One region of the Rhizobium sp. BK512 genome, then DNA from elsewhere that is predicted to be linked to it. Evidence: predicted binding sites of a transcription regulator. Region 1 holds the regulator's gene; each other region holds the start of a gene.
What was found. Region 1 encodes LexA, which represses DNA repair genes until DNA is damaged. Its sites were predicted from a motif close to TGTTCNNNNTGTGTTCNG; they were not measured.

Region 1 (3,195 bases):
TCATTCTCAGCCTGTTCCCGGGTATTGCGCAGGCGTGGCCGACTAAGAAGATCGCGGCAGCCGGCGCACTCGCTGCGGTAACGGCCTACTATCTGATCTCGGGTTTTGCCGTTTCAGCCGAACGCGCCTTCATCATGATGGCGATCATGCTGGTTGCCGTCTTCTTCGACCGGCCGTCTATCAGCCTCAGAAACGTGGCGCTGTCGGCTCTCGTGATCCTCGCGGTCTCACCATCGGAAGTGCTCGGACCGAGCTTCCAGATGTCTTTCGCCGCAACACTTGCCCTGGTCGCCGGATACGACCTCTGGAAAGGGCGGCCGATGAGGGAGAATGCCTTTGCCAAACTTCCGATCATGAAACCTTTCTTCATGGTCGGCAGCTTCTTCGGCGGTATTTTCCTGACGTCTCTCATCGGTGGTTTCTCGACGGCGCTGTTTTCGATCGAACATTTCCACCGGCTGACTGCTTATGGCCTGCCGGCAAATCTCGCGGCCATGCCGGTCATTTCCTTCATCGTCATGCCGGCCGGCATGCTGGCGATGCTGCTGATGCCTTTTGGTCTGGATGGCTGGCTATGGCCGGTGGCAGGCTTCGGGCTCGACCTGGTGATCGCCATTGCAAAGGCGGTGGCGGGGTGGGGCGGCAATATAGATGTTGCCCGCTTACCCGGCTGGTACTTTCCGGCAGCCGTCTTCGGCTTCCTGTTGCTGACCTTGCTCAGAACCCGGTTGCGGCATATCGGAACCGCGATAATCACTGTTTCAACGTTCGCTGTTGTGTTGCTTCCATCAGAAGCGGTGCCCGACGTCGCCATCTCGGAAGACGGCAGCCTGGTCGCTGTAATCGATGGAGAGGCAATGGCTTCAAACCGTGAAAAGCCGCCAGCCTTCATTTTCGAACAATGGCAGAGGGCACTTGCCATCGAAGAGCATCAGAAGCCGGTTATGCTTCAAGCAACCAAGACACCCACCATGTCAGATGGCAAAAGATTGCAGCTGTCACCCGATCAACAGAATGAAGCCAGAGAGGCAATGAGGCAGGCACTCGCCATCAGCCCAACGTCACGATTCTCTTGCCAAAAGCGCACCTGGTGTACCGCCTTGCTAGGCAATGGAAAGAAACTGACTGTCATCGAAAATGCTGCCTATCTCGGGCCGGCCTGCGATACGGCCGATATTGTCGTAACCCCTGTCCGATTGCGCTTGGACCGTTGTCGTTCCGGCGCGCTGCTCTTTACCGGCGAGACGCTACGCAAGACAGGTTCTGTCGAGCTTCGCTTCACAGATAGTGGAATCGATGTCGCAACCGCATTCGGCCCATTGCAACGCCCCTGGATGCGCCACCGCGCCTATGACTGGCGCAGCGATACATTCACAGACGCAAGCCAGTCACCGGTCAGTGATAGCGGCGAATGAGGCCGACAAGCTTTCCCTGAACCTTCACTCGATCCGGTGGGAAAATTCGGGTCTCATAGGCAGGGTTTGCAGCCTCGAGCGCAATCGATGCGCCCTTGCGGCGGAAGCGCTTGAGTGTTGCTTCCTCGTCGTCGACGAGGGCAACGACGATATCACCCGGGTTGGCGGTGCTGCCATTTCGGATGATGACGGTGTCGCCATCGAAGATGCCGGCTTCGATCATCGAGTCGCCGCGAACTTCGAGCGCATAATGTTCGCCGGAGCCGAGCATATCGGCAGGAACGGTGATGTCATGCGTATTGTTCTGGATTGCCGAGATTGGCACACCGGCAGCGATGCGGCCCATGACCGGGACGGAGACCGAGTTGCCGTTATCGGCAGCAGGCGCTGGTTTTGCCGGAGCCGGCGCTGCAACGGGCTGCGGCTTGCCGAGGCTGCCTTCGATGACGCTCGGTGAAAAGCCGCGACGTGGCTGCAGGCTGGGGCTGTAGGCCTCCGGCAGTTTGATGACTTCGAGCGCGCGTGCCCGGTTCGGAAGCCGGCGAATGAAGCCGCGCTCCTCAAGCGCCGTGATCAGCCGGTGAATACCGGATTTCGAGGCCAGATCCAGCGCATCCTTCATCTCGTCGAAAGACGGAGGAACGCCCGACTCCTTCATCCTTTCGTGAATGAAAAGAAGGAGTTCCTGTTGTTTGCGCGTAAGCATGGCGTGCACCCCAGTCTTGAAACAAATCCAGAACGGACACTATATGTTCCATATGTGTTCCGCAAGTAGCTAAATTTTCGTAAAACTTCTGTCCATTCTGGTGAGAATTTTATTTTTCTCGCGCCCGGGCCTTCGCGGCCTTGTCTCGCAACACCTGCTGAAGCACATCTCCTTGTGACTGTTGGAGGGGACCTAATGAGCCAAGATACGCTTGCAATCGATCATCTCGTTTTGCCGGTTACCGATATCGACCTTGCCCGCGAAAGACTTGGCAAGCTTGGTTTCACTGTGGCGCCGGATGCCCGTCATCCTTTTGGGACCGAAAATGCCTGCGTTTTCTTTGCCGACAAAACCTATCTGGAGCCCCTGGGTGTCGCGAGCGTCGAAGAGAGCGAGGGGGCAGCACACGATGGCAATGTGTTCACCGCCCGCAATCAGGCTTTTCGCTTCCGCTGCGGCAGCGAAGGACTGTCCGCGATTGGCTTTGCGACGGCAGATGCAAAGCACGAACATGCTCGATTCGTGAAGGACAGTATGAGTGCCGGTTCTGTGCTGCAGTTCGAGCGCCCTGTTAAAATGCCGGATGGCACGGAGAATATTGCCGGCTTCCGGCTCGCCTTCGCTGGCGACCTGCGGGCACCGGATTTCTTTCTCTTCGCAGTCGAACGCGTTAATCCGCTTCCTGCCGACCGGACCGCGCTTGAGACCCATGCCAATGGTGTCACAGGCATTGCCGAGATCGCGCTCGCGGCCCCCGAGCCGACAGCCTTCGGTGAGTTCGTTCGCTCCACGGCAAAGGGCGCATCTACTGAGGTCACGAGTTTCGGGCTGGACGTGCCCACCGGAAACGCAAAGATCAGCCTGATGACCCCGGAAGGTCTGGAGGCTTATTTCGATCTTGCCACGTCGGATACCGATCGTGGTCTGCGCGGTCGGGCGATCCGCTTTGCTGTCGGCGATCTGGCCGTGACAGAAGCGCATTTGGCTGCTAACGGGGTGACCTATACACGCAAGGGCAACCGTATTCTGGTGAAGCCTGCGCCCGGCCAGGGCGTACTCTTCGCCTTTGAGGAA
Region 2 (3,195 bases), 480 kb from region 1:
AGGGCCGTGCCATCTCTGCGCAGGCTCCTGAACCGTTATGTCCAGACATTCATAGTACAGGCGGCTTTCACTTCGCTTGCCAACGCCAATCATTCCATCGAGGCGCGGTTGGCGCGCTGGATACTGATGTGCCATGACCGTATCGACGGCGACCACATCGGCCTCACGCACGAATTCCTGGCTCTCATGCTGTCCGTCAGGCGCGCCAGCATAACCACCGCCCTGCATGATCTGGAAGGCAGGCAGCTGATCTGGTCGGAGCGCAGCTTGGTTACCGTCCGCGACCGGACGGGTCTCGAGGAGTTCGCCGGCGATTCCTACGGCCGCGCCGAGCAGGAATATCGCCGGCTGATCGGCGAACTCAGACAGCCGCAGGCTCTCGCGAAAGTCCAGGCCGGCGATAATCAGGCCTATTGATAATAGCCGATATCATGCGCAATGCGTCGGCGGGCGCGGTTCACCCGGCTCTTGATAGTGCCGATCGGGCAATGGAAATGGTCCGCGGCTTCTTCATAGGAGCGCCCGTCCACGAAGACGAAGGCGAAGGCGGCGCGATAAGGCTCCGGCAGGTGTCCGCAGGCAGCCTCCAGTTCGTGGCCGCGCAGGTGCCATTCCTGGTCGGCCGGCACGCTGCCTTGCGAGGAGGCGCATTCTTCCGAGCCCAGCGTCTCGCGCTGCCTGAGGCGAAAGCGCGTGCAGAAGGCGTTGCGCATGATCGTGAACAGCCAGGATTTCATCTTGGTGCCCTGCTTGAACTGGCCGATGCTGCCAAGCGCCCTGACGAGCGTTTCCTGTACGAGATCGTCGGCATCCCCGGACGATCGGTAAAAGGTGCGGGCAAATGCTCTCAGCGCCGGAATATGGGCGACCATCTCTTGTTGAAGCATTTCGTGGGAATCTTGCATGTCCTGGCTCCCTGGCCCCGGATGTGAACCCGCGGGCTCTTATTCTGGAGAAAGGGGGCAACCTGCTGTTCGTTCCGCCAGCGGGCCACTTTGTACGCTACCGCACAATGGGATGCCGCTGCGAGCCAGGCCGGATTTCAGCCGCCGTTTGCGCGCGGCGCAAAGAGAGCCTCGCCGATCTCGGCAAGTGCGGCGGGGCTCTCGTTGAGCCGGTAGCCGCCATATTCTGGTGCAATATCCGCATCGGCATGAAACATCGCGAAAACAAAAGATATTCTTGCGTCCTGCAGACGCTCGGCGAGCGGGAATGCGGTTTCGCCTTCGATGCGTATATCCAGGATGGCGCCATCGATCCTGACGATGTCGAGCAGCGCAAGGCCGATTTCGACGGAGGCGGCAGGCCCAACGATGACGACGCCGGCCTGCGTCAGCGCAAGCCGCACTTCGTCGGCGACCAGATCGCCGCTCTCGACAATGAGCAGATGCTTTCCCGCCATGAGCCCGAGATCGCCGATCTCCATCCTTCCCCGCAGTCGCCTCATCCCCCGGGATCAGGCCGAGTATTCCTAACTGCGAAGTGCCTTAATGGTTTCCGGCTGGATGCGAGGATATCCGGGACCCGCCTGCCGGCACGGCAGAAGTATGCGACATGCCGCTGTCACGACAGTAAGTTGTAGACTTCGGCAAATTCTCCATGCCATCTAGCGGTCGTACCGCCGCTCCAAAAGTTTTATCCATGTTTCGCGCTCTGCAACGCCTTAAATCCTGTTTTAAAAGCCAGACGAAAATGACCAGAGCCAGTTCCGTCGCGGCGCCCGAAGGGCACCCCGACGCGGACGCCTATCGCATCTACACCCGGCAATTCGATATCGTCATCGATGCAGACAAGCTGCATACGGTTCTCGGCAAATTGGAAGGCGCCGACCAGATCCAATATCTGGGTGCCTGCCGAACGTTCAATTATGCGCTGACGGATTGGCGAACCGGCGCGACCGTCAAGGCACTGGCGGCATCGGACCGCATTCGTGCGGCAAAGACCGCTGAGGAGTTGTCGGAGATGGCAATCACCCTTCTCGTCGATCAATCGGGTTCGATGAAGGGACAGAACATATTGCTCACGGCAGCAGCGTGCGACATTGCGCTGGATTTCCTCAAGAATCTGGGCATCGCTACTGAACTGCTCGGCTTTACGACCGTCCGGTGGAAGGGCGGCAAATCCCGCCAACTCTGGCGAAGCAGGGGCAGGCCGCGATTGCCTGGACGCCTGAACGATACTCTGCATATCATTTATAAATCCGCGGCCGCACCCCACTGGTCAGGCGGAGGTCGTGCGTTGGAACCCATGCTTCGCCCGGACCTGCTCAAAGAGAATATCGACGGTGAAGCGCTCGAATGGGCGGTGGATCGGCTGGCAGCAAACAAGAAGAAGAGAAAGGCGCTGATTGTCCTCTCCGATGGTGCACCTGTCGATGATGCAACGCTCTTCCACAACGAGGACACCATTCTCGACCGTCACCTGCGCGAGGTAATCGGACGCGTAGAAGCCGCCGACGACATCAGGCTTTACGGGCTCCGCATCGGCCACGATACGACCGGTTACTATGAAAATGCACAGATCATCCAGTCGGTCAGCGATCTCGGCACCGTATTGATCTCGACCCTCGAAAAGGCGATCTGCGACACCGCAGCATTGCCGGCAAAGACCTTGACCGAAGAGACGACCAACGAGGACAGGACATGAGCGACGCCATCGAAACAATCACCCTCTGGCGTCCGGTTGGTCCAGAGGAACTAGCGCTCATCCGCGATCTTGGCATGCGCGGATTTCCGCCCCGCCTGCCCGACCAGCCGATCTTCTATCCGGTGCTTTCTCAGGACTATGCCGTCAGGATCGCCCGTGACTGGAACGTGCCTCGTAGCGGCGCAGGATTCGTTACGAGATTCGAGGTCCGAAAGGACTATCTCGACGGATACGCGGTACAGGAAGCCGGCGGTCGGGCACATCTCGAATACTGGATACCCGCTGATGAAATGGACAGCTTCAACGCTGCCATCGTCGGCGTGATCGAGGTGACGCAGACCTTCCCGTGATATCAACCTACTTGCAGACGGATCTTCCGCCCCTGCGCGACATGAGATCGAAGTGGAAATGGTTGTAGTGTTCGGGATTGTAGCCGGGGCCGAGCACCGTCGTGAAGTAATTGCAGCTGTCGGTGCGCACGGCTTTCAGAAGCCGCCCTTCGCGGAAGGAGAACAGGCCCTTCTTGCGCACGTCGATCTCATGACCGTT
Region 3 (3,195 bases), on a different contig from region 1:
GGTGACGTGACGCCGATGGGCGTCAATCCGCGGATCAAATCCTACAAGATTTCCGGGATCTTCGAGATCGGCATGTCGGAATACGATGCTTCGATCATTTACATGCCGCTCGAGGAATCGCAGCTTTATTTCAATGCCGACGGGCTGGTGCAGTCGATCGAGCTCTTCGTCAACAATCCCGACGATATCGACAATCTGAGGCCGAAGGTCGAGGAGGCAGCCGGCCGGCAGATCGCCATCACCGACTGGCGCCAGCGCAACCAGACCTTTTTCTCCGCCTTGCAGGTAGAGCGGAACGTGATGTTCATGATCCTGACGCTGATCGTGCTCGTCGCTGCGCTCAACATCATCTCCGGTCTCATCATGCTGGTGAAGGACAAGGGCAGCGATATCGCGATCCTGCGCACCATGGGCGCAAGTTCAGGCGCCATCATGCGGATCTTCTTCATGACGGGGGCTGCTATCGGCATTGTCGGCACGATCGCCGGCGTGCTGCTCGGCGTGTTCGTCTGCATCAACATCGAATCCATCCGTCAGTTTTTCTCCTGGGTTTCGGGCACGGTGCTCTTCGATCCGCAGCTCTATTTCCTCAGCCAGCTGCCGGCGGAAATGGATGTGAGTGAAACGATCTCCGTCGTCGTCATGGCGCTGACGCTCTCTTTCATCGCGACGATCTTCCCGGCCTGGCGCGCCTCCCGCCTCGACCCCGTCCAGGCCCTCCGCTACGAATAAGGCCCGAGTCAAGATCATGCACGATCCAAGGCCCAATCCAAGGAATGCCGCATTCATGAAACGCAACGTCGTTCTCAAGCTTTCGGGCGTTGAGCGCCATTACGGACAGGGCGAAACGCTGCTGACCATCCTCAAGGGTGCGGATTTCACCCTGTCGAGCGGTGAGATGGTGGCGCTGGTGGCGCCGTCAGGCACCGGCAAGTCGACGCTTTTGCATGTCGCAGGGCTGCTGGAGCATCCAGACGGCGGCGAGGTAGTGGTCAACGGCCGCCCCTGTGATGGCCTTTCCGATGACAAGCGCACCGCCATCCGCCGCGGCGAGATCGGCTTTGTTTACCAGTTCCATCACCTGCTGCCGGAATTCTCGGCACAGGAGAACATCATGATGCCGCAGCTCATCGCCGGCCTCTCATGGAAGGAAGCGAGCGAACGGGCAAAGATGCTTTTGGATTACATGCGCATCGGCCATCGCGGCGTGCATCGCCCGGGCGAGCTTTCCGGCGGTGAGCAGCAGCGCGTGGCAATCGCGCGCGCCGTTGCCAATGCGCCGAGCCTGCTTCTGGCCGACGAGCCGACCGGTAATCTCGACCCGGAAACCGCCAGCTATGTCTTCGACGCTCTTGAGGCGCTGGTGCGACAGTCCGGCCTTGCCGCGCTGATCGCCACCCACAACCACGAGCTCGCCCGGCGCATGGACCGACGCGTGACGATCGCCGACGGCAAGGTCGTGGATTTCTGATTCTCAGGGGATAATCAGCCCGCCGCGATAATCGAGCTCGTAGGCCTTCAGGCCGTCCACGAGAATAAATTCGTGGCCGCGGAAATGTGTGCAATCGCCTTCGCTACTATCGACATAGTGTCCCAGCGCGTGATGGAGAACCATTCCGCCGAGAAAGCGGCCTTGCCTGTAGAGCTGTGACAGCGCGGCGCAGATGACAGTGCCGGCAATGGTCGAGTCGATGATTCCCGGTTCGATGATGCGCCCGAAATAGTTCATCGCCCACACCGGCTTTTCCTCCAGCCACACCACTTCCTGGCCGGCAAAGTCCGTACCGCCAAAATAGCTGTCGAGATAACGCCAGATGCCGCGCTTGTAACCGATATCGTGGGCACCGATCCGATAGGACGGCTGCGACTTGGCGCCGGCGACATATGTCTGCGATTTGGCTTCGACAATGAAGCTATTGAGTTCCAGAACGTCCATAGTCCCTCTGCTCCGATGTTAACCATGTCCCGCAGAAGCGGGGGGTAAACCTGTTGACAATAGAACATACATGGAACAAATTAAAAACATAAGAGCAAAGGAGAGCCAAATGACTGACATGATCCGTGATATCGCAGCATTCACCTCCATCGCAATGTTCGTTGCCAGCTTCTCGCTGATTGTCATGGCAATGTAAGATTTCAGGGGACCGCATGGCTGCCATGCGGTCCTGAAGCGGGACTTTTTCTGGACAGAATCGCCTTCAATGCCGACAATGCGCATTCTTCATTGATGCAGTTGGAAGGGCATGTCATGGCGGATGCGGAACAGGGTGCGATCGGCGAAACGCCGGGCTTCGTCCATCTGAGGGTGCATTCCGCCTATTCACTTCTCGAAGGCGCATTGCCTCTCAAGAAGATCCTCTACAAGGCGGCCGGCGACAGCCAGCCGGCCATTGCCATCACAGATACCAACAATCTCTTCGTCGCCCTGGAGTTTTCCCAGAAGGCGATGGATGACGGGTTGCAGCCGATCATCGGCTGTCAGGTGTCGATCGACATGGAAGACGGCCTCGAAACCGAAAAGCGGGGAGGCCAGCAGGCGCTGGTCAAGCTGCCGTCCATCGTGCTTCTGTCTGCGACGGATGCGGGCTATGAACGGCTGGTCGATCTCGTCAGCCGTGCCTATCTCGGCGGCGAAGGCAATTCGACAATACATATCCGTGCCTCATGGCTGGATGAGATCGGGACGGAAGGCCTGATAGCGCTGACGGGCGCCTCGACCGGGCCGATCGACATGCCGCTCAAGGACGGCCACGCCGCCGCGGCGGAGACGCGGCTGCTGACGCTGAAGCGCATCTTCGGGGACCGGCTTTATGTCGAGCTGCAGCGGCACGGCACTTACGACAAGCGGCACGAACAGAAGATCATCGGCCTTGCCTACAAGCATGATCTTCCGCTGGTCGCGACCAATGAAGCCTTCTTCCCGACGCGCGACGATTATGATGCCCACGACGCGCTGATGGCGGTCGCCCACAACGCCATTGTCTCCGACGACAGCCGTTTCCGACTCTCCCCGGATCACTACCTGAAGAGCCGCGCGGAGATGGAAAAGCTCTTCGCCGATCTGCCGGAAGCGCTGGAGAATACGGTCGAGATCGCTCGACGCTGCTCCTTCATTCTGAAGACCCGCAAGCCGATCCTGCCGCGCTTCACCGGCGCCACCGCCGATCCTGAAGAGGCCGAACGCGCCGAGGCGCT
Region 4 (3,195 bases), on a different contig from region 1:
CGCCATGATCTGCGCCAGTGTCGTCTTGCCGAGGCCGGGCGGGCCGACGAAGAGAACATGGTCCAGCGCTTCGCCGCGGTTTTTGGCCGCTTCGATGAAGATCTTGAGATTGGCGCGTGCCTCCGCCTGGCCGGTAAACTCGTCCAGAGACTGCGGACGCAGCGTTGTATCCAGGTCTTCGCCACGCTTTTCCGGCGCTATCAGGCGGGCATCAGTCATTGAGTATTTCCGTTAGAAGCTTGCTCAAGTCCATACACCAAGCGGCCCGCATTGACACCCCGCGAGGCCATCAGCGGGAGAGTTCCCGCAGGCCGAGGCGGATCAGCTTGGCGCTATCGGCATCCTCTCCGGCCGTCTTCATGGCGGCGGCAACCGCATTGGCTGCCTGATCACGGGAATAGCCAAGATTGGTCAGGGCCGAAACGGCATCGGCAACGGGGGCTGCGGCCACGCCTTCGCCGATCTCCTGCTTGAGACCGATATTGATCGCCTCGCCGGCAAAGGCGGGTGCCTTGTTCTTGAGTTCGGTGACGATGCGGATCGCGACCTTGGGGCCGACGCCCTGAGCACGCGAAACGGCGGTCTTGTCCTGCAGGGCGATGGCATTGGCAAGCTCTGATGGTGTGAGCGTCGAAAGTACGGCGAGCGCCACTTTCGCGCCGACGCCCTGCACGCTCTGGAGCAGGTTGAACCATTCGCGTTCGAGCTGGGTCTGGAAGCCGAAGAGCTTCAACTGATCTTCACGTACATAAGTCTCGATAAAAAGCACGCAGGCCTCTCCGACGGAGCCGAGTTTCGAGAGCGTGCGTGCCGAGCAAAAGGCGACGTAACAGACGCCGTGCACATCGACGAGCACATAGTCATCGCCGATCTCGTCTATGATGCCCTTCAGCTTGCCGATCATGATCTTGTTCCGTCAGGGATGAGTTGCAGAAGCGCTGGCGACCGCCTGGCGCATGCGGTTTGCACCGCGGTGATGAGCATGGCAGATCGCAATCGCCAATGCGTCGGCGGCGTCATTGCCCTTGAATTCGGCCTTCGGCATCAAGATCTTCAGCATCATGTGGATCTGCTGCTTCTCGCCGTGACCGACGCCGATGACGGTCTTCTTCACGGCGTTCGGCGCATATTCCGACACCGGCAGACCGGCACGGGCCGGCACCAGCATGGCGATGCCACGTGCCTGGCCGAGCTTCAGCGTGGCGACGGCGTCCTTGTTGACGAAGGTCTGTTCGACGGCAGCCTCTTCCGGCTTGTAGGAATGGACAACGTCGGCAAGCCCATCATGCAGCTGGCAGAGCCGCGAAGCCAGGTCCATGTCGCCATCCGAGGTGACGGTTCCCGAGGCAACGAAGCGCAGCGAACTGCCGAGCGTATCGATGATGCCCCATCCGGTGCGGCGAAGACCGGGATCAATACCGATGATGCGAATCGTGTTTTGCATGGCTCACCCTATAGCGACGGCTGAATAAGTGCCATCGATATGTGAACAAAGCGAAAACATGGCGTGTTTTCAGGCGGCATTTACCGCGAATTAAACCGGATGCACGAATTCTGATCCATCAAATGTGAGAGGGGCCGGCTTTTGCAAAGCTTAAGGCCTCCGATGGTCTGTTTGCAGCTCAACCGGCGGGTGATATCTCGACGATACACCCGCCGGCGGCGCCGTTCCGGAAGGGTTCGTTTTTCATGGCTCAGAGATTTCAGTCCCTGTCCTTCAAGGTGATAGCCACCTTCATCCTGCTGACCACGCTTTCGGTCGCTGTGATCAATATCCTCGCCTATTTCGCCAGCAGCCGCGTTTCCGACGAGCAGGCGCTGAAGGCCAAGGAGAGCGTACTGATTTTCCGCGGCGATATGCTGCAGGATCAGCTTGTGCAGCTCGAGAACCAGGCGACCTCCATTGCGCGCATCGAAGCGCTGCAGATGGCGATCACCAGCCTGAAGAGCGGCTGGAAGACGATCGAGAAAAGCTCGGGCGATGCCCGCGGGGAGCTGAAGAAAGTCTTTATCACCAACAACCCGAACCCGGCCGACCAGCGCGAAAAGCTTACCAAGCCGGAGGGGCCGAGCGGTTTCTATTATTCGAACCATGAAAAGACTCAGAGCGAAGTGGCGCGCGATCTCGCCGACACGGCGTTCAGCGACCTCCTGATCGTCGATCTCGATGGTACTGTGCTCTATTCTTACAAGAAGAATGACGACTTCGCTGAAAACCTGAAGTCGGATGCCTGGAAGTCGACCGGTGCAGGTATCGCCTATGCCAGGGCGATCGAGAATACCGCAAAGGCCACTGATGATTCTGCGCCGACGGCCTTCTCCGGTCTGCGCGTCGACGCAGGAAGCGGCAAGTCGGCGATCTTCTATGCGGTGCCGATCGTCAAGCTCGGCCAGGCGAAGGGATTGATGCTCTTCAAGGTACGCGACGATGTCGTCACTGGCATCCTCGCGAAGGGCATTGTGTCAGGCAGTACGGCGCAGGCGGCGATCATTTCGGCTGACGGTTCGGCAGTTGGTCTCAATGCATCCGGCCGGCTAGCGACGCTCGATACCGCGCCGTTCACCTTCATTAAGGACGCGCTTGCGAGCTCGGCGATGACAGTCGCAGACTTCGATCGCACCGATGGAACAGCACGCGCCTATGTGCGCGGCGTCGACTATCGCGGCGATCGTTTCCTCGTCGTCGAAAGCGTGCTGCTCAGCGAATTGAACGCTGGCTCGATCGAGATCGCCACGCTGCTGACCTGGATCGGCATCGGCGTTCTCGTTGTCATGGCTATTGCCACGGGGCTCATCACCAACTTGTTGTTCTCGCCGCTTGCCCGTCTTGCCGGCGTGACCAGCGAAGTCGCTGACGGCAAGCTCGAAGTCGAGATTGGCAGCCAGAACCGCAAGGATGAGATCGGCACGATGGCGAAAGCGCTTGCTCGTTTCAAGCAGTCGCTGATCGAAGGCCGCCAGCTCGAAGCTGCGAGCGAGCAAACGCGCATGCGGGCCGAAAGCGAGCGCCAACAGAATCTTGCCCAGCGCGAGGCGGAGGCCCGCAGTCTGCAGGATGTCGTCACGGCACTCGACGAGGGGCTTCATCATCTGGCAAGCGGCGATCTCGCCTACCAGATCGAAACCCGCTTCCCGAGCGAGCTCGAAAGCCTGCGCGTGAACTTCAACGAGGCGCTGGCGACACTCAACGAAACG

Region 2: the regulator LexA is predicted to act here: its motif matches at 1,632-1,649, upstream of FHX06_RS07350 (cobaltochelatase CobT-related protein).
Region 3: the regulator LexA is predicted to act here: its motif matches at 1,997-2,014, upstream of FHX06_RS27290 (DUF5680 domain-containing protein).
Region 4: the regulator LexA is predicted to act here: its motif matches at 1,486-1,503, upstream of ruvC (crossover junction endodeoxyribonuclease RuvC).

What each region holds. Positions count from the first base shown of each region.
Region 1 covers NZ_JACIAS010000002.1:781,101-784,295, reverse strand. The annotation lists gene FHX06_RS09780 (ComEC/Rec2 family competence protein) at 1-1,415, shown strand, start outside; gene lexA (transcriptional repressor LexA) at 1,396-2,121, opposite strand; gene FHX06_RS09770 (VOC family protein) at 2,317-3,195, shown strand, end outside.
Region 2 covers NZ_JACIAS010000002.1:299,782-302,976, reverse strand. The annotation lists gene FHX06_RS07365 (Crp/Fnr family transcriptional regulator) at 1-417, shown strand, start outside; gene FHX06_RS07360 (sigma-70 family RNA polymerase sigma factor) at 411-905, opposite strand; gene FHX06_RS07355 (response regulator) at 1,043-1,426, opposite strand; gene FHX06_RS07350 (cobaltochelatase CobT-related protein) at 1,693-2,646, shown strand; gene FHX06_RS07345 (ADP-ribosylation/crystallin J1) at 2,643-2,996, shown strand; gene FHX06_RS07340 (extensin family protein) at 3,004-3,195, opposite strand, start outside.
Region 3 covers NZ_JACIAS010000008.1:305,896-309,090, forward strand. The annotation lists gene FHX06_RS27280 (lipoprotein-releasing ABC transporter permease subunit) at 1-732, shown strand, start outside; gene FHX06_RS27285 (ABC transporter ATP-binding protein) at 788-1,471, shown strand; gene FHX06_RS27290 (DUF5680 domain-containing protein) at 1,475-1,936, opposite strand; gene dnaE (DNA polymerase III subunit alpha) at 2,249-3,195, shown strand, end outside.
Region 4 covers NZ_JACIAS010000015.1:4,905-8,099, forward strand. The annotation lists gene ruvB (Holliday junction branch migration DNA helicase RuvB) at 1-219, opposite strand, end outside; gene ruvA (Holliday junction branch migration protein RuvA) at 290-904, opposite strand; gene ruvC (crossover junction endodeoxyribonuclease RuvC) at 917-1,444, opposite strand; gene FHX06_RS34275 (methyl-accepting chemotaxis protein) at 1,690-3,195, shown strand, end outside.